4 regions of the Agrobacterium larrymoorei genome follow, and region 2 is predicted to be linked to each of the others. Evidence: predicted binding sites of a transcription regulator. Region 2 holds the regulator's gene; each other region holds the start of a gene.
The links. Region 2 encodes LexA, which represses DNA repair genes until DNA is damaged. Its sites were predicted from a motif close to TGTTCNNNNTGTGTTCNG; they were not measured.
Positions count from the first base shown of each region.

Region 1: CFBP5473_RS11925 (energy-coupling factor ABC transporter ATP-binding protein) is a predicted target of LexA. The motif match lies at 1,823-1,840, and genes of this name have one in related genera.
Region 3: CFBP5473_RS22270 (ATP-dependent helicase) is a predicted target of LexA. The motif match lies at 1,608-1,625, and genes of this name have one in related genera.
Region 4: uvrA (excinuclease ABC subunit UvrA) is a predicted target of LexA. The motif match lies at 2,134-2,151, and genes of this name have one in related genera.

Region 1 covers NZ_CP039691.1:2,445,486-2,449,697, reverse strand. Annotated here, with positions in the region: gene CFBP5473_RS11935 (biotin transporter BioY) at 1-459, opposite strand, end outside; gene CFBP5473_RS11930 (energy-coupling factor transporter transmembrane component T family protein) at 456-1,088, opposite strand; gene CFBP5473_RS11925 (energy-coupling factor ABC transporter ATP-binding protein) at 1,085-1,765, opposite strand; gene CFBP5473_RS11920 (winged helix-turn-helix domain-containing protein) at 1,876-3,072, shown strand; gene ribB (3,4-dihydroxy-2-butanone-4-phosphate synthase) at 3,148-4,212, opposite strand, start outside.
Region 2 covers NZ_CP039691.1:1,780,002-1,784,213, forward strand. Annotated here, with positions in the region: gene eno (phosphopyruvate hydratase) at 1-648, opposite strand, end outside; gene kdsA (3-deoxy-8-phosphooctulonate synthase) at 868-1,716, opposite strand; gene lexA (transcriptional repressor LexA) at 1,970-2,695, shown strand; gene CFBP5473_RS08500 (GFA family protein) at 3,147-3,545, opposite strand; gene CFBP5473_RS08505 (glutathione S-transferase family protein) at 3,772-4,212, shown strand, end outside.
Region 3 covers NZ_CP039693.1:241,050-245,261, forward strand. Annotated here, with positions in the region: gene CFBP5473_RS22265 (YbhB/YbcL family Raf kinase inhibitor-like protein) at 1-1,190, opposite strand, end outside; gene CFBP5473_RS22270 (ATP-dependent helicase) at 1,721-3,787, shown strand; partial or broken gene CFBP5473_RS22275 (SOS response-associated peptidase) at 3,797-4,212, shown strand, end outside.
Region 4 covers NZ_CP039691.1:1,629,035-1,633,246, forward strand. Annotated here, with positions in the region: gene uvrA (excinuclease ABC subunit UvrA) at 1-2,006, opposite strand, end outside; gene CFBP5473_RS07745 (single-stranded DNA-binding protein) at 2,299-2,850, shown strand; gene CFBP5473_RS07750 (hypothetical protein) at 2,984-3,241, shown strand; gene CFBP5473_RS07755 (FtsB family cell division protein) at 3,528-3,845, shown strand; gene pdhA (pyruvate dehydrogenase (acetyl-transferring) E1 component subunit alpha) at 3,997-4,212, shown strand, end outside.

The sequences.
Region 1 (4,212 bases), 670 kb from region 2:
AAGGAACGCCTTGGTGAAGCCGATGCCAGTTGCGATGGCGAGATAGGTAATGCCAAAAGCGTAAAGAACGATGACGCCACCCGCGACGCTTGCCAGGAAGAAGCCGAGCCCCTGCGTGAGCGCCGGTTGGCTCGCCTTGACCAGACGCTCGGACAGATAGCCCGTGACGAACGCGGCAGCGATCCAGCCGATGAGGAAGCCGGTCGTCGGCGTCGTGAAGATGGAAAGACCACCACGACCGCCCGAGAGAACGGGCAGGCCGATTGCCGCGATCAGGATCGTTAGCAGGACTGCGAGTGTTCCGCGCTTTGCGCCCAGAACCACACCCGCCAGCATGACGCCGAGCGATTGCGCCGTGATCGGAACCGGAATGAAGCCAATCGGGATCGGCGGCAGCAGGCCAAGCGCGATGATGATGGCTGAAAACAGTGAGATCAGAACAAGGTCACGGGTCTTCATGGGGCTCTCCCTTTTACGTCCTTGGAGGTTTGACCTCTGAAACCGCGCGCGTCAATGGCGTCCGCTATCGCGTCGGCATCCTTCAACGTCATAATAATGAGCGGCACGAGAACGCCATGCAGCTTTACACGGTGTCCGCGCGCGCGATGCGCATCCTTCAGCGTGTTGTAGCGGTTGATGACCTCTGGCACGAACCGAACCACGAGACCGACCGCAAGGCCGATATCCGCCGCCCGCGCCAGCCCCAGTTTTTCCAGAGGGTAAAGCGCTGCCGTGATTTCATCCATGAACTGCGAAATGCTGACGCTTGCGGTAATCGCGGTGGCGAGAAGTGTAAGTGCGCTCAATCTCAAAAGCGCAATGGTCGCATCCAGCGGAGGGATGAGCAGGAAGCTGATGGCGGCTATGACGGCGATTGTCAGGAAGATCGGACGCAGCCTGATGAAGGTTTCCTGCAATCCAAGGCGTGCCTGCCACAAGAGCAGCGCCGCGAGACCGACAGCCAATGTGAGCAAAAGCGGATCACGCGTCAGAAACAGGGCGATACTGAAGGCCGCGAGCGCGATCAGTTTCACACGCGGTGAGAGGCGATAAAGCCAGCCAGTTCCTTCCGCGTAAAGGCTTTTCATTGCAGCGCAATCTCCCGGTATCGGGCAATCACATCTAAGGGCGTGCCATCGGCAACTAATTCACCTTGATTGAACAGCAACACGCGGTCGAAGCTTTCCAGCAGCGGCAGATCATGGGTGATCACGACCAGATGCTGCTCCAGCCCGTTCATCGTCTTTTCCACAAGCGCACGGTTCTTCAGGTCCAGCTGGTTCGTGGGCTCGTCCATGATCAGGATTTTCGGGCCGGTAATGGTCAGCGCCGCAAGTGCCGATAGTTGCAGCTCTCCACCGGAAAGCTCATGCGCACGGCGGTCAGCGAGATGCTCGATACCGAAACGCCGGAGGATGGTGTCTACCGCAGCCTCCACGGCGCTCTTGCTCAACTCGCGATTCTTCAAGCCAAACGCGATGTCGTCGCGGATGATCGGCAGGATGATCTGGTTTTGCGGGTTCTGGAAAACGAAGCCGACCTCTTTCAGAACCGCGTCTGCGTCCTTCACCGTATCGAGCCCGTTGACGATAACCTGCCCGCTGCTGGGCTTGGTCAGGCCGTTGATCATCCGCGCGAAAGTGGTTTTTCCCGAACCGTTGAGGCCAATAATGCCGATGCGGTGTTGGTTCAAAGACAGGTTCAGCGGCGCAAGCGCCGTTCGCCCCTCGAAACTCACCCCCGCATTCTGGAATTGAATGTCCACGCCTTATCCTTTGCCATCCTTCGCGCCTCTATAAACACAATGACGGTCAGAAAAATCAAGAACAAAAAAAGAACATTGCATTTTCATCCACAGGGCCATAGGCTTTTCACATGGCGATTCTGGTTTCGAACGAAGCAGCACGACGTATCTTTCTGGCGCGGCAGGGTCTGTCTGCAGCGCCCAACAAGGCGTTGTCGAAGGACGGTTTGCTGCAACTCATCACCGAGCTCGGCTTCGTGCAGGTGGATAGTATCGCGACGGTGGAGCGGGCTCATCACCAGATCATCTTCTCCAGAAACCAGACTTACAGACGTGAGCATCTGACGGCTCTGCTGGAAAAGGATCGGGCGCTTTTTGAGCACTGGACGCATGATGCTTCCATCCTGCCATCCGCCTTCTATCCCTATTGGAAACACCGCTTCCGCCGCCGTGAACCAATCATGCTTGAACGGTGGCGAAAATGGCAGGGGGAGGGCTTCGACGCAGCCTTTGAGGAAACTTTCCAACGCATATCGCAAAACGGCGCTGTCATGTCCCGCGACATGAAGGCGGAGGATCACCAATCCGGCGGCTGGTGGAACTGGCATCCCTCCAAGACCGCGCTGGAATATCTGTGGCATACGGGAAAGCTGGCAATATCGGGCCGCGTCAATTTCCAGAAGGTCTACGATCTCTCCGAACGCGTCATTCCTGAGCATCACCATGGGCTGGAAGTCAGCCATGATGAATTCATCGACTGGGCCTGCCGGGAGGCACTGTCGCGGCTTGGTTTTGCGACATCGGGGGAGATTTCGGCTTTCTTCGATCTGATAACGCCGCACGAGGCGAAGCATTGGGTGACGGCCCATCGTGACGAGTTGACGGAGGTGTCGCTCGTTTCCGCCAATGGTGAGAAAGAGAGAGCGTCATTCGCTTTCGCGGGCTTTTCCGGTGATCTGGAGGCGGAGGCCTCCATCCAGCCGCCGCAGCGTATCCGGGTCTTGAGCCCGTTCGATCCTCTCCTGCGCAACCGCGCCCGCACCGAACGCCTGTTCGGCTTCTTCTACCGCATCGAAGTCTTCGTGCCGGAGCCGAAGCGCCAATATGGCTATTACGTCTTCCCGCTTTTGGAGGGAGACCGCCTGATCGGACGTATCGACATGAAGGCGGAGCGCAGGAACGGTTCGCTCGATGTGAAACGCCTCTGGCTGGAAAAGGGTGTCAGGCCCTCTGCGGGCCGACTGGGAAAGCTCGATGCGGAGCTCAATCGCCTTGCAAAATTTACCGGGGTAGAGAGCGTCCGATATCTCGATGGCTGGCTAGGATAGCTTTACCCAATCGCGTTAGCGCGGCTAAAGGATATGGCGTATAATTGAGCACAATTAAATGCGGCTTGCCCTGCTTCAACCAATATCCGTCGAGCTGATCTGAATGCCGAAGCCCTCGAGCCCGACATAATGGCGCTCGCGGGTGCTGAGAAGCTTGATGGAGCTGATGCCGAGGTCTTTGAGGATTTGCGCGCCGAGGCCGATTTCCAGCCATTCTTCTTCGCGCGTGCGGGCTTCGGCATGAGCCTCGTCCGGGTCGCGTGCCTTGCGGCGGCCCGAAACCTGGCCGACACCAACGGAGCCTTCGCGCAGATAGACGATGACGCCGCGGCCTTCTTCGGCAATCTTCTGCATGTAATGCTGCACCGGCTGCTTCTTGCCGAACACATCGTCTGCGACGTTTTCAGGATGCAGGCGCACCGGAATGTCGACGCCATCGCGAATATCGCCGAAGATCACGGCCATGTGCTGCATCGGGTCCCAGGGCAGGGAGTAGGTCTGTGCCTTGGCCGGGCCGAAAGGCGTGTCGATGGTAAATGCGCTTTCCATCTCGACCAGCGTTTCCTTGCGCTGGCGATAGGCAATGAGGTCTGCAACCGATACCTGCCTCAAACCATGGGTTTCGGCAAAGGAGGAGACCTGCGGGCCGCGCATCACGGTGCCGTCGTCATTCACCAGTTCGCTGATCACGCCGATCAACGGCAGCCCTGCCAGCTTGCAGAGATCGACCGCCGCTTCCGTATGGCCGGAGCGCATCAACACGCCGCCCTCGCGGGAGATGAGGGGGAAGATATGGCCGGGGCGGGTAAAGTCGGCGGCACCCACATTCGGGTTGGCCAGATTGCGCACCGTCAGCGTCCGGTCATCGGCGGAAATGCCGGTCGTCGTTCCGTGCTTGAAATCCACCGAAACCGTGAAGGCCGTGGTATGGGCACTGTCATTTTCCGCCACCATGGCATTGAGGTTCAGCCGCTTGGCTTCCTCGCGCGGCATGGGCGCGCAGACGATGCCGGAAGTGTGGCGCACGATGAAGGCCATTTTTTCCGGCGTGCAATGCACGGCAGAAACAATTAGATCGCCTTCATTCTCCCGGTCGTCATCATCCATGACCACCACGATCTCGCCCGCCTCGAATGCGCG
Region 2 (4,212 bases):
GTCCGGCGCGCTCTTCAGGCCAGGCGCGAAGCCGCCTTCGTCACCAACATTGGTGTTGTGGCCCTGTGCTGCCAGTTCCTTTTTCAGAACGTGGAAAATTTCCGCACCGATACGCACGGCGTCACGGATGCTTTCCGCGCCAACCGGCATGATCATGAATTCCTGGAAGTCGATCGGGTTATCGGCATGCGCGCCGCCATTGATGATGTTCATCATCGGAACGGGCAGCAGATGCGCGTTCGGGCCGCCGACGTAGCGGTAAAGCGGCAGGCCTGTCGTTTCGGCAGCAGCCTTGGCAACAGCGAGCGAAACGCCGAGAATGGCGTTCGCGCCGAGGCGAGACTTGTTCGGCGTACCATCGAGCGCGATCAGCGTCTGGTCGATATGGATTTGGCTTTCGGCATCGAAACCGCCGAGCGCATCGAAGATTTCCGTGTTGACGGCTTCAACGGCCTTTTCAACGCCCTTACCGAGATAGCGCTTGCCGCCATCGCGCAGCTCGACTGCCTCGTGGGCACCGGTGGAAGCGCCCGATGGAACGGCGGCGCGGCCGAAGGAACCGTCTTCGAGGTACACGTCCACTTCAACGGTGGGGTTGCCGCGGCTGTCGAGGATTTCGCGTGCGATGATATCGGTAATGGCTGTCATGGTCTCTCCCTTGGGACTGGAACAGATGGTTTCAGTCGCTTGTCTTAGAGCGCATCGGCAAGGCTGTGAAGCCGTTTTCAGCGAAGATGCGCAGTAGAACGATACTTAACGACGACTCGGATGTAATTGCCTTTTCGCTGTAGACGAAGCGTAAGAAATTACAATGACGACGCCCCATGCGAGGCGTCCGCCACCTTATAAAAATCGATTAGGACGAAATCAGGCCGCCTTGGAAATCGCATCGAAGGCCAAAAGTTTTTCCAGAAGCTTCGGCATGTCCTTAAGGTGAACCATGTTCGGGCCATCGGAAGGCGCATTGTCGGGATCTTCATGCGTCTCGACGAACAGCCCCGCGATGCCAACTGCAACAGCGGCGCGCGAAAGCGTTTCAACGAACTCACGCTGCCCGCCTGTGGAACCACCCTGCCCACCCGGCTGCTGAACGGAATGCGTTGCATCGAACACCACAGGTGCGCCGAGCGATGCCATGATCGGAAGCGAACGCATGTCGGAAACCAGTGTGTTATAGCCGAAGGAAGCGCCGCGTTCGCATAACAGCACATTCGGGTTGCCGCTTTCATTCAGCTTGGCCAGCACATTCTTCATGTCCCAGGGCGCAAGAAACTGGCCCTTCTTGACGTTGATTACGCGACCAGTCTTGGCGGCAGCAACAAGAAGGTCCGTCTGGCGGCTGAGGAACGCGGGAATCTGGAGAATATCGACCGTCTGCGCAACGACGGCGCACTGTTCTTCGGTGTGGATATCCGTCAAAACAGGAAAGCCGAATTCCTTTTTCAGATCGGCAAAAATCTCCATGGCGTTATCGAGACCGATGCCGCGCTTGCCGGACAGGGATGTCCTGTTGGCCTTATCGAACGAGGACTTGTACACAAGGCCGACGCCGAGCTTCGCGCAAAGCTCTTTCAACGTTCCCGCAATCATGAAGGCATGATCCCGGCTCTCCATCTGGCAAGGCCCGGCAATCAGCGAAAAGCGCTCGGTATTGCAAAACGATACGGCGCCCGCACCTTCACCGGCCACCACTTTAAGATTGTTCTTCGCAGTCATCGTCTTCCTCACAATTCCAGAGTAGCGCCCGTTTTTAAGAGCATCCGGCGAGGCCGGTTCGTTGTGCGCACGCCATATCAGCAAGGGCCTTCGGTGTCATCAGCCAATGCGCCTGGTTGCTTTTCACGAAGAAAATTTCACAACCTGAGACTTAGCGAAATTTTAAGGGATTGCAGAACACATATGGAACATATAGTGTTCGTTCTGTATTTGTTTCGCGAATCTTCGCCACACAGTCCAAGGGTGTTTCTTCATGCTCACGCGCAAACAGCAGGAACTGCTTCTCTTCATTCATGAGCGAATGAAGGAATCCGGCGTGCCTCCATCTTTCGATGAGATGAAGGATGCACTCGACCTGGCTTCAAAATCCGGCATCCACCGGCTGATCACTGCTTTGGAAGAACGCGGTTTCATCCGCCGGCTTCCCAATCGCGCCAGAGCGCTGGAAGTCATCAAGCTGCCGGAGGCTTATACGCCTCCTTCGCAGAAACCCCAGCGCGGCTTTTCGCCAAGCGTTATCGAAGGCAGTCTCGGCAAGCCGAAAGCGCCAGAGCCAGCGCCTGCGCCCAAACCCGCAAATGATGCGCTTTCCGGTGCCGTAACAGTTCCCGTCATGGGCCGGATTGCCGCAGGTGTGCCGATTTCCGCAATTCAGAACAATACGCATGACGTTGCCGTACCGATGGACATGCTAGGCAGCGGCGAGCATTACGCCCTCGAGGTCAAGGGTGACTCGATGATCGAGGCAGGGATTTTCGACGGCGACACCGTCATTATCCGCAATGGCAGCACCGCAAGCCCCGGTGATATTATCGTTGCGCTCGTGGATGACGAAGAAGCAACCCTCAAGCGCTTCCGCCGCAAAGGCGCGTCGATCGCTCTCGAGGCGGCCAACCCGGCTTACGAAACCAGAATTTTCGGACCTGACCGGGTGAAGATTCAGGGCAAGCTGGTTGGTCTCATCCGGCGCTATCATTGAGTTGAGGCGCGACAGGCTTGTGCTTGGAACATCTAACTGAAGGTGCGTAGTTGCTTCTTCAGTAAGCCCTATATTCCGGCGACGCTGTGAGATATTTCCGGGCGTGGTGGTTGTGCGTTCTTCACGGCGCTGGAAAGACCGGACACATTGGTTACAGATGTTCGGAGATTCCTGAGAGTGCGTTTTAGCTTTCGAGGGCGATCTGCGACATACTTGGCACCAAAGAATTCGCCGTTGAGATTGGCGCAGTGTTGATGGAACGAATGGTAAGAGGGTCGCTTCCAGAGCGCTTGGTACCAGCCAAATATTGTCCTCGAAGCTCATCTGCTTGTTAGCGAGTCGAGAAGGGGTGCAGAAAGTTTTGGTGAAGCGCCGAGCATGATTGATAAAATCAGCCCGAGCGACGTATCGTTAGTTAAGTGCATCGCGCCCCGCTGGGACGCGCCTTCTTTCAGCGCCCCTGCTCTTCCCGGCTTTCTGCTTCACGATTCCGGTCATATTGCTTCATCATCGGAAAATCCGGCAACCACGCCTCGCGACGGATTGTCCATAACTCATATGTCGGTTCGAACTGATTGGTGGAATCGAAAGAGCCAATATTGAGTTCGATTTCATCATCGCTTTTGCCGAAAACGGGAGAGCCGCAATTCTGGCAAAAGAAGCGTCCGTTATAGCTGCCAGTTTCGCCTTCGATCCGTACCGCGTCTTCCGGAAAAATCGCCGATGCGTGAAAGAGTGCGCCGTGATGTTTGCGGCAATCCATGCAATGGCAGATTCCAACACGATATGGTTCGCCCGATACGGAGAATTTTACTTTGCCGCAGAAGCAGCCTCCGGTTCTGGTTTCCATGCGTGGTCCTCCTTGTTCGGTTACACAGCCAAACCAAACAATTTTCAGGCAAAGAGGTTCGATAATTAATTTAGCCTGACCAGGCCTATGGGTCTTGCTGACAAGAAAACTCAATCATCAAATAGTTTGAAGACACTCATCGCTAAAGACGCCTGTATTGCCTGTCGCTGGTGCGTTACGAAGCTCAAGACATGCTATCTGTAATCGATACTAGAGGGGTCCCGCGATGTACGATCTTTATATAGCCAACAAGAACTATTCGTCATGGTCGCTTCGGCCCTGGGCGCTGATGCAGACCTTGAATATTCCATTCAACGAAAAGCTGGCTCCCTTCAACGATCCCGACCCTAAGAACGACTTCACTTGGTTCTCGCCCACCGGCAAAGTTCCGTGCCTGATCGATGGCGACGTTACGGTTTGGGACACGCTGGCCATTGCTGAATATCTTGCCGAAAGCCACGAAGGCGTTTGGGCGCAGGATAAGACGGCGCGCGCGTGGTCGCGGTCCGTTACCGCGGAGATGCATTCCGGCTTTCAATCTCTGCGCAACCTGCATCCCATGAGCGTCGGCTTGCGCATTCGCCCGCACGCACCCTCGCCGTCCCTTAGCAGTGATATCGCCCGTATCGACGCCTTGTGGCAGCAGGGCCTGCAAACCTTCGGCGGC
Region 3 (4,212 bases), on a different replicon from region 2:
TCTCCGGTATAGGCAATCCGATAGATGACACCGTTGGCATCATCCGCCATCAGCAGCGAACCATCTTTGGCGACGGCAAGACCGACTGGGCGGGCGAAGTGAGTCTTGCCCCCATCCGTCAGGAAGCCGGTCAGGAATGGCTCGATGGTTTTGGGCTGCCCATTCTCAAAGTGAATGCGGACCACTTCGTAACCCGACGCGGGGTTGCGGTTCCATGATCCACGCATCGTCGCGAACGCATCGCCTGCGAATTCGGCTGGAAATGCTGAGCCGTGATAAAACTTCATCTGCATCGGAGCAGCATGAGCCGTGTATCCGAGCACCATCGGCTGGCTCTGGTTGCGCCACTGTTCCTTTGTCACACCCCCAACCGGCGTCGATTGTGGATAGATGTCACCGAATCCGAACACATGGGGCCAGCCATACTGTTTGCCCTGCTCGATTTTATTCAGCTCCTCGGCCTGAACCTCGTCGCCCATCAGGTCGATGCCGTGGTCCAAACCCCAGAGTTCGCCGGTCTGCGGCTGCCAATCGTAACCAATCGTGTTGCGCAGACCCGACGCAAAGATCGTCCGGCTCTTACCATCCGGCGTCGCGCGAATGATCGTCGCATTTTCCGGATTGCTTTCGTTACAGGCGTTACAGGTTGACCCGACGCTGATATACAGCATCCCGTCGGGGCCAAATGCCATGACGCGGTTTGGATGCTGTCCGGAATCCGGCAGATCGCCAATGATCATCTCAAGCTCGCCGAGAGTGCCGTCAGCTTGGATGTCGGCGACAAAGACCTCCTTCACAGTCACCAGGTAGAGCTTGTCGCCTTTGATTGCCAACCCGTGCGCCTGTGCACGAGAAGCGACCTGGATCGGTGCGCGATCTGCCTTGCCATCGCCGTCTTCATCTTTGAGAAGTAGCACATCACCCTCTTCTCGACGGCTGACATAGATGAATCCTTTGTCGGAGACCGCGATAATTCGGCTGTTGCCAAGACCCTGCGCGAAGGGCTGCACGGAAAAGCCTTCAGGGACCTTCAACTGTCCTATGCGCTCGCTCGTAACCGGCACCTTGTTGGGCTTAAAGACGTTAGTGGTGATCTGAACTTCAGTTCCGTCACCCTGTTGGGCGTAGGAAGTACTGCAAGCAAGAAGTGCTGCCACAATTGATGTGGCGCCGACAACACGGGATATCATCAAGTATTCCTCCAAAGAACTCGCACGCCGAACATCCGAGACTCTTCAAAGTTCCTATCTCTCGTTCTTCTCCGCGGATCCGCCGCGCGCGAGGCGACTGCGCGGACGTTCCGCAGATGCCGCATGTAAAGAAGAACCGCGAGCTTTTCCCGCAAAACTTCGGTGCGCTGATCGGGGCTGATGCTGCTGGTGAAGGCAACTTGCGAAAGCCACGGTTTTCCCAGTTGGAAGTTCTCAGAGGTTTCAGAACGCATTCTAGGTCGAAAGGAACGCAACGCTTGGATGGGCTAAGAGATACGTTTCATAGCTATGGGGGCAGGCTGGTTCAAAGGACTGTCCTCTACAGAAAAGGGCCGCCCCCGCCCTCCCCTGTGTCGCTATGAAAACTGAGTGAGCCCCCAGTCCCCCAGGACACTATGTTCATTTTTTGTTCTGGATCGGTCTGCAAGTAGGTGCTAATTGTCACGATACCGATCCCGCGAAGTAGCTTTTGCTAGGATATGGACCTCAACTACATTGGAGGCATGGTGATGGCAGTTGCTTATCTTGAAAAGCTCAACGATCAACAGAGACGAGCTGTCGAGTATGGCGTTGGACCATCAACGCTGAACGTCAACGGCCCACTCCTGATTATTGCTGGTGCGGGTTCAGGCAAGACGAACACGCTTGCTCACCGGGTGGCTCATCTGATCGTCAATGGCGCTGATCCTCGCCGCATCCTGCTGATGACCTTTTCTCGCAGAGCCGCCTCGGAAATGGCACGACGCGTCGAGCGTATTTGCCGCAATGTGTTGGGCGCCAACGCCGCCGTCCTGACAGACGCGCTTGCCTGGTCCGGCACGTTCCATGGTATCGGCGCGCGCCTGCTGCGGATGTATGCCGAACAGATCGGTCTCAACCTCGACTTCACCATTCATGACCGGGAAGATAGCGCCGACCTCATGAACCTAGTTCGGCATGAGCTGGGCTTCTCTAAGACGGATAGACGCTTCCCAACCAAGGGCACCTGTCTCGCCATCTATTCACGCGCCGTCAACTCGGAGAGGCCGCTGAACGAAATCCTGCGCCAGCATTATCCTTGGGTCGCCACCTGGGAAGAACAGTTGAAGGAGATGTTCCGAGCCTACGTCGAGGCCAAGCAGGCACAGAACGTGCTCGACTATGATGACCTCCTGCTCTACTGGGCGCAGATGGTCAACGATCCTGGCCTCGCCGATGATATCGGCAATCGCTTCGATCATGTTATGGTCGATGAATACCAGGATACCAACAAGTTACAGGCATCAGTTCTTATGGCTCTGAAGCCCGGCGGCCGCGGTCTGACGGTGGTTGGTGACGACGCCCAATCGATCTACTCGTTCCGCGCAGCCACGGTCCGAAATATTCTCGACTTTCCCGCATCATTCAGTCCCGCGGCTGATGTCATCACACTCGACCGAAACTATCGTTCCACCCAGCCTATCCTCGCAGCAGCCAACGGCGTCATCGAACTGGCGCGAGAGCGCTTCACCAAGAACCTCTGGACCGAACGAGAATCGCTTGAGCGCCCGAAGCTGGTGACGGTGAAGGACGAGATTGAGCAAGCGAACTTCATTGTCGAACAGGTACTCGCCAACCGCGAGGTTGGAATGACGCTGAAGCAGCAGGCGGTGCTGTTTCGGACATCCAGCCACAGTGGCACACTGGAGGTCGAGCTGACCCGTCGCAACATCCCCTTCGTAAAGTTCGGCGGCTTGAAGTTTCTCGACAGTGCGCATGTAAAGGACATGCTGGCAGTACTGCGTTTCGCCCAAAACCCGCGTGACCGGGTTGCGGGTTTCCGTCTCCTGCAGATGCTACCAGGCATCGGCCCCAAAAAGGCTGGCACCATCCTCGACACAATCGCCACCGATCCCGAGCCGCTGCTGGCACTAGCCGAAATCCCGCCGCCACCGAAGACGGGCGAAGATTGGACCTCCTTCGTTCAACTGTTGGCTGGTCTCCGGAAAACAAAGGATGGCTGGCCTTCGGATATCGAGCGCGCCCGCCTATGGTATGAGCCGCATCTCGACCGCATCCATGAAGACGCCGATACCCGCAAAGCCGATCTCCTGCAGCTCGAACAGATTGCCAGCGGCTACCCCTCCCGAGAGCGCTTCCTAACCGAACTGACGCTCGATCCACCGGATGCGACAAGCGATCAGGCGGGAGTGCCGCTGCTCGATGAAGACTATCTCATCCTGTCGACCATTCATTCGGCCAAAGGACAGGAATGGCGTTCCGTGTTTATGCTGAACGTTGTTGATGGCTGCATACCATCGGACCTGGGGACAGGTACGACGCAGGAGATCGAAGAAGAGCGGCGTCTACTTTATGTCGGCATGACGAGAGCGAAGGACAGCTTGTCACTTATCACGCCGCAGCGGTTTTTTACGCACGGCCAGAACTCGAAAGGCGATCGGCACGTCTACGCGTCGCGCTCCCGGTTCATCCCGGCGACGCTGCTACAATACTTCGAACCCATGGCTTGGCCGAAGGTCTCGGCCGCTGCATCGGAACGCAGCGCCCAGCAGATCCGTATCGATGTCGGCGCACGCATGCGCGGAATGTGGAAATAGGAGGGGCCGATGTGCAATCTTTACAACGTGACCACGACGCGAGACGCCGTCCTGCAATTTACAAAGGCGTTCCGTGATCTGGCCGGATAGAACGAGGCGAGCTTCGACGTCTATCCCGGCTATCAGGCACCGATTGTGCGCGTCGCGGGGGATGGGCAAAGAGAGATCGTCCGCGCGACGTGGGGGATGCCTTCGCCTCCGGCCTACGTTAAGAACTACGATCCCGGCGTAACCAATGTCCGCAACGTATCCTCACCGCACTGGCGGCGATGGCTCGGACCGACCAGCCGATGCGTCGTTCCCTTCACCTCATTTGCGGAACCGGATCCGACGAGCAAGGTCGGTAGTGGCCGCGTCCCGAATGCTTGGTTTGCGAAGGATCAAACCAAGCCACTGATGTTCTTCGCAGGTTTTTGGACGCCGTG
Region 4 (4,212 bases), 150 kb from region 2:
GATTTACCGCCGCCGGAAACACCCGTAACCGCCGTGAACACGCCAAGCGGCACAGCTGCCGTCACGTTCTTCAGATTGTTGCCGCGAGCGCCGACGACCTTGATTTCCTTGCCCTTCTTGGGCTTGCGCCGTTCCGCTGGAACTGGCACGCCCATTTCGCCGGACAGATATTTGCCCGTCAGCGACTTAGGATTGGCCATGACCTCCTGCGGTGTGCCTTCGGCAATCACCTGGCCGCCATGGATGCCCGCTGCGGGGCCGATATCGACCACGTAATCCGCCGTCAGGATAGCGTCTTCGTCATGCTCTACGACGATGACGGTGTTGCCGATATCGCGCAGGTGCTTCAGCGTGTCCAACAGCCGCGCATTGTCGCGCTGATGCAGGCCGATAGATGGCTCATCGAGGACATAGAGAACGCCGGTGAGGCCGGAGCCGATCTGCGATGCCAGACGAATACGCTGGCTTTCGCCGCCCGAAAGCGTGCCGGAATTGCGCGAGAGGCTGAGGTAATCCAGTCCAACATCGTTGAGAAAGCGCAAGCGCTCGCGGATCTCCTTGAGAATCCGCACGGCAATCTCGTTCTGCTTCCCATTCAGATGTTCCGGCAGGACTTCGAACCAGTCCCGCGCCACCTTGATCGACATTTGGGTGACTTCGCCGATATGCAGTTTATTGATCTTGACTGCCAGTGCTTCCGGCTTCAGGCGAAAACCGGCGCAGGCCGGGCAGGGGGCAGCCGACATATAGCGTTCGATCTCTTCGCGCGCCCATGCGCTATCCGTTTCCTTCCAGCGGCGCTCGAGATTGGGAACGATACCCTCGAAATTCTTGACCGTCTTGTAGGAGCGTGCACCGTCCTGATACTGGAATTCGATCTTCTCGTCCGTGCCCTTCAAAATCGCCTTTTTGGCGGCTTCGGTCAGTTCATTCCAACGGCTGGAAAGCTTGAAACCGAAGGCTTTCCCCAGCGCTTCCAGCGTCTGATTGTAATAGGGCGACGAGGATTTGGCCCAAGGCGCGATTGCGCCATCGCGCAACGTGCGCGCGGGCTCCGGCACGATCAGCGCCTCATCCACTTTTTGCTGCGAGCCAAGACCATCACAGGTGGGGCAGGCACCGAAGGGATTGTTGAAGGAAAACAGCCGTGGCTCGATTTCCGGAATGGTGAAGCCGGAGACGGGGCAGGCGAATTTTTCCGAAAACAGCACGCGCTCATGCGTTTCGTTTAAAGATTTGTTGGCAGAACCGCCCGCTGCGGTTTCTTCCGCCGGAAGCGGCTTGTCGGCAAATTCGGCAACCGCCAGACCATCCGCCAGTTTCAGGCAGGTCTCGAGACTGTCTGCCAGACGCGCGGCCATATCCGGGCGCACGACGGCGCGGTCCACCACCACGTCGATATCGTGTTTGTACTTCTTGTCGAGCGCGGGAACGTCGGCAATTTCGTAAAACTGCCCATCCACCTTCACACGCTGGAAGCCTTTCTTCATCAGTTCGGCGAGTTCCTTTTTGTACTCGCCTTTGCGCCCGCGAACCATGGGCGCCAGAATATAAAGACGCGTGCCTTCCTCGATAGCGAGGATGCGATCCACCATCTGGCTGACCGTCTGGCTTTCGATCGGAAGGCCCGTGGCGGGCGAATAGGGAACGCCGACGCGCGCAAAGAGCAGGCGCATATAGTCATAGATTTCCGTCACGGTGCCCACGGTGGAACGTGGGTTCTTGGACGTGGTCTTTTGCTCGATGGAAATGGCGGGCGACAGGCCCTCGATCTGGTCCACATCCGGTTTCTGCATCATTTCCAGAAACTGGCGGGCATAGGCCGAAAGACTTTCGACATAACGCCGCTGGCCTTCCGCATAGATCGTATCGAAGGCGAGCGAGGATTTTCCGGAGCCAGAAAGCCCGGTCATGACGATCAGCTTGTTGCGTGGCAAATCAAGGTCGATGCCCTTGAGATTGTGCTCACGGGCACCACGGATGGAAATCGTCTTCAATTCACTCATGACAAGGCTCGGGACTTTGCGTGTTGGGAAGCGTCGGTTCTTATGTAATCACCACGAACGGCGTGTCGAGGCGAATTGCATTTCAATGCTGCTTTTCGATCTACTTGACTCACTGGCTATGCCTTAATAGAACAAAAAAGGAACATAATGCAACCGTGTACGTGGGCAAGAACATTCCTTGTGGATTGTCGTTCCATTCGCTGCCCATTGCGGCAGACGATGGTCTATGGTGCGCGGGACTTTTGAACAGGAAAAATGCCGTTCATGACGTTCGGCAGACAGGAAGATAAATATGGCTGGCAGCGTAAACAAGGTTATTCTAATCGGAAACGTAGGCGCTGATCCGGAAATTCGCCGCACGCAGGATGGACGCCCGATTGCGAACCTGCGTATTGCGACCTCCGAAAGCTGGCGCGACCGCAATTCCGGCGAGCGCAAGGAAAAGACCGAGTGGCATACGGTCGTCGTTTTCAACGAAGGCCTCTGCAAGGTCGTGGAACAATACGTCAAGAAGGGCGCCAAGCTCTATATCGAAGGCGCGCTTCAGACCCGCAAGTGGCAGGACCAAAACGGCAATGACCGTTATTCGACGGAAGTCGTTCTTCAGGGCTTCAACTCGACGCTGACCATGCTCGATGGTCGCGGTGAGGGCGGCGGCGGAAGCCGTGGCGGAGACATGGGCGGCGGCGATTATGGCAGCGGCGGCGGATATGGTGGTGGCAGCGGTGGTGGAAACTACGGCGGCGGCTACGACCAGCAGTCCTCGCGCGGCGGCTCCTCTTCTCGCGGCGGCCAGTCTTCCGGCAACTTTTCCAATGATCTGGACGACGACATTCCGTTCTGATCGGACGGCAGGAAGCCTCTCCAGAATTGCTGGATCGAATAGAGCGCTTCCATGTCCGGTATTGAATATTGACAGTCAAAGGGCGGCCAGGCTGCCGCCCTCATTTTGATTTCAGATATTGCGAGGACAGAATATGACGGATCAGGTAACGCAGCCCAAGCAACCCGCCACATGGCGCATCGTGCTGGCAGCCATTCTCGATTTTTTCACCGCATTCTGGGTCTTCGGCTTTCTCGTTGCCGCGCTCTTCGGAGGACGCACCGAAAGCGGCTTCGAACTGAATGGTCTTCCTGCGCTTTTGTGTTTCGCGTTGATCGTCGGTTATTTTGTCGTCTTCAATAAATTTTTCGGCGGCACGATATGGAAGCGGCTGCTGAAGGCGAGGCGGTAAGTCGACCTAGCCATTGGTCAAGCGACGAGGCGCTAAGATGCTTACCTTCTGATCCTCTGCCGGTGAGAGTGGCTCCCGAAACATTTAAATCGTCGCAAGTGTCGATTGCTTCTCCCCGTCCTGTGCTGGATGGAGCGTCAGGTGCGCCCGTGGGTCAGTAGGGTGAGCCTGTGTTCGCTCGCCAGCAACCAGCATCTCTTCGAACCACCAAAACAAGGTCAACGGATGGTTAAGCAAATGGCACTATTGTGATTCTCAGTAGCGCGTTTGAAGGCTGTTCGAGAGTATGTGGACGAAGCATCATAAGAATAGGCGGTTTGGCCGTCTCGTTGTTCCTGCGATTACGGTCGCGTTTCTCTCTTATTTCGGTTACCATTCCGTCCATGGCGATTTCGGGCTTGAGGCCACGGAACGGCTGGAGCGCCAGCGTATTGCGAGAACGGCGGAGCGGGATAAGCTCGTCAAGGCTCGCGTCGCGCTTGAACGGCAGGTGGAATTGATGAGTGACGGCTCGCTGGAGCGGGATATGATCGATGAGATTTCCCGTTACCAGCTGAATATGTCCAAGCCCGACGAAATCGTCATCATGAATGGATATATGTGATTAACCGAATTTCGGTTAATTGGCATTTATGATTTATTCACAGCTATTTAGCGTGAATATGTGCCATGCGTTTATGGCATTGCTGCTTCGCATTTTCTTGCATATGTTACGCGCCACTCCAACCATTCAAATTCAACTCAGGGAGGGATGAATGGCGCCGCGCAAAAACGCGACCGTATCCGGCCGCAAGACAACGGCAAAGACGCCTGCCAAGGAATTCACCGGCAAGAATTCGCTGGAATTCGGCAAGGAAGAAGAGCTTCACGCCTATCGCGAGATGCTGCTCATCCGTCGCTTCGAGGAAAAAGCCGGTCAGCTTTACGGCATGGGCTTCATCGGCGGTTTCTGTCACCTCTATATCGGCCAG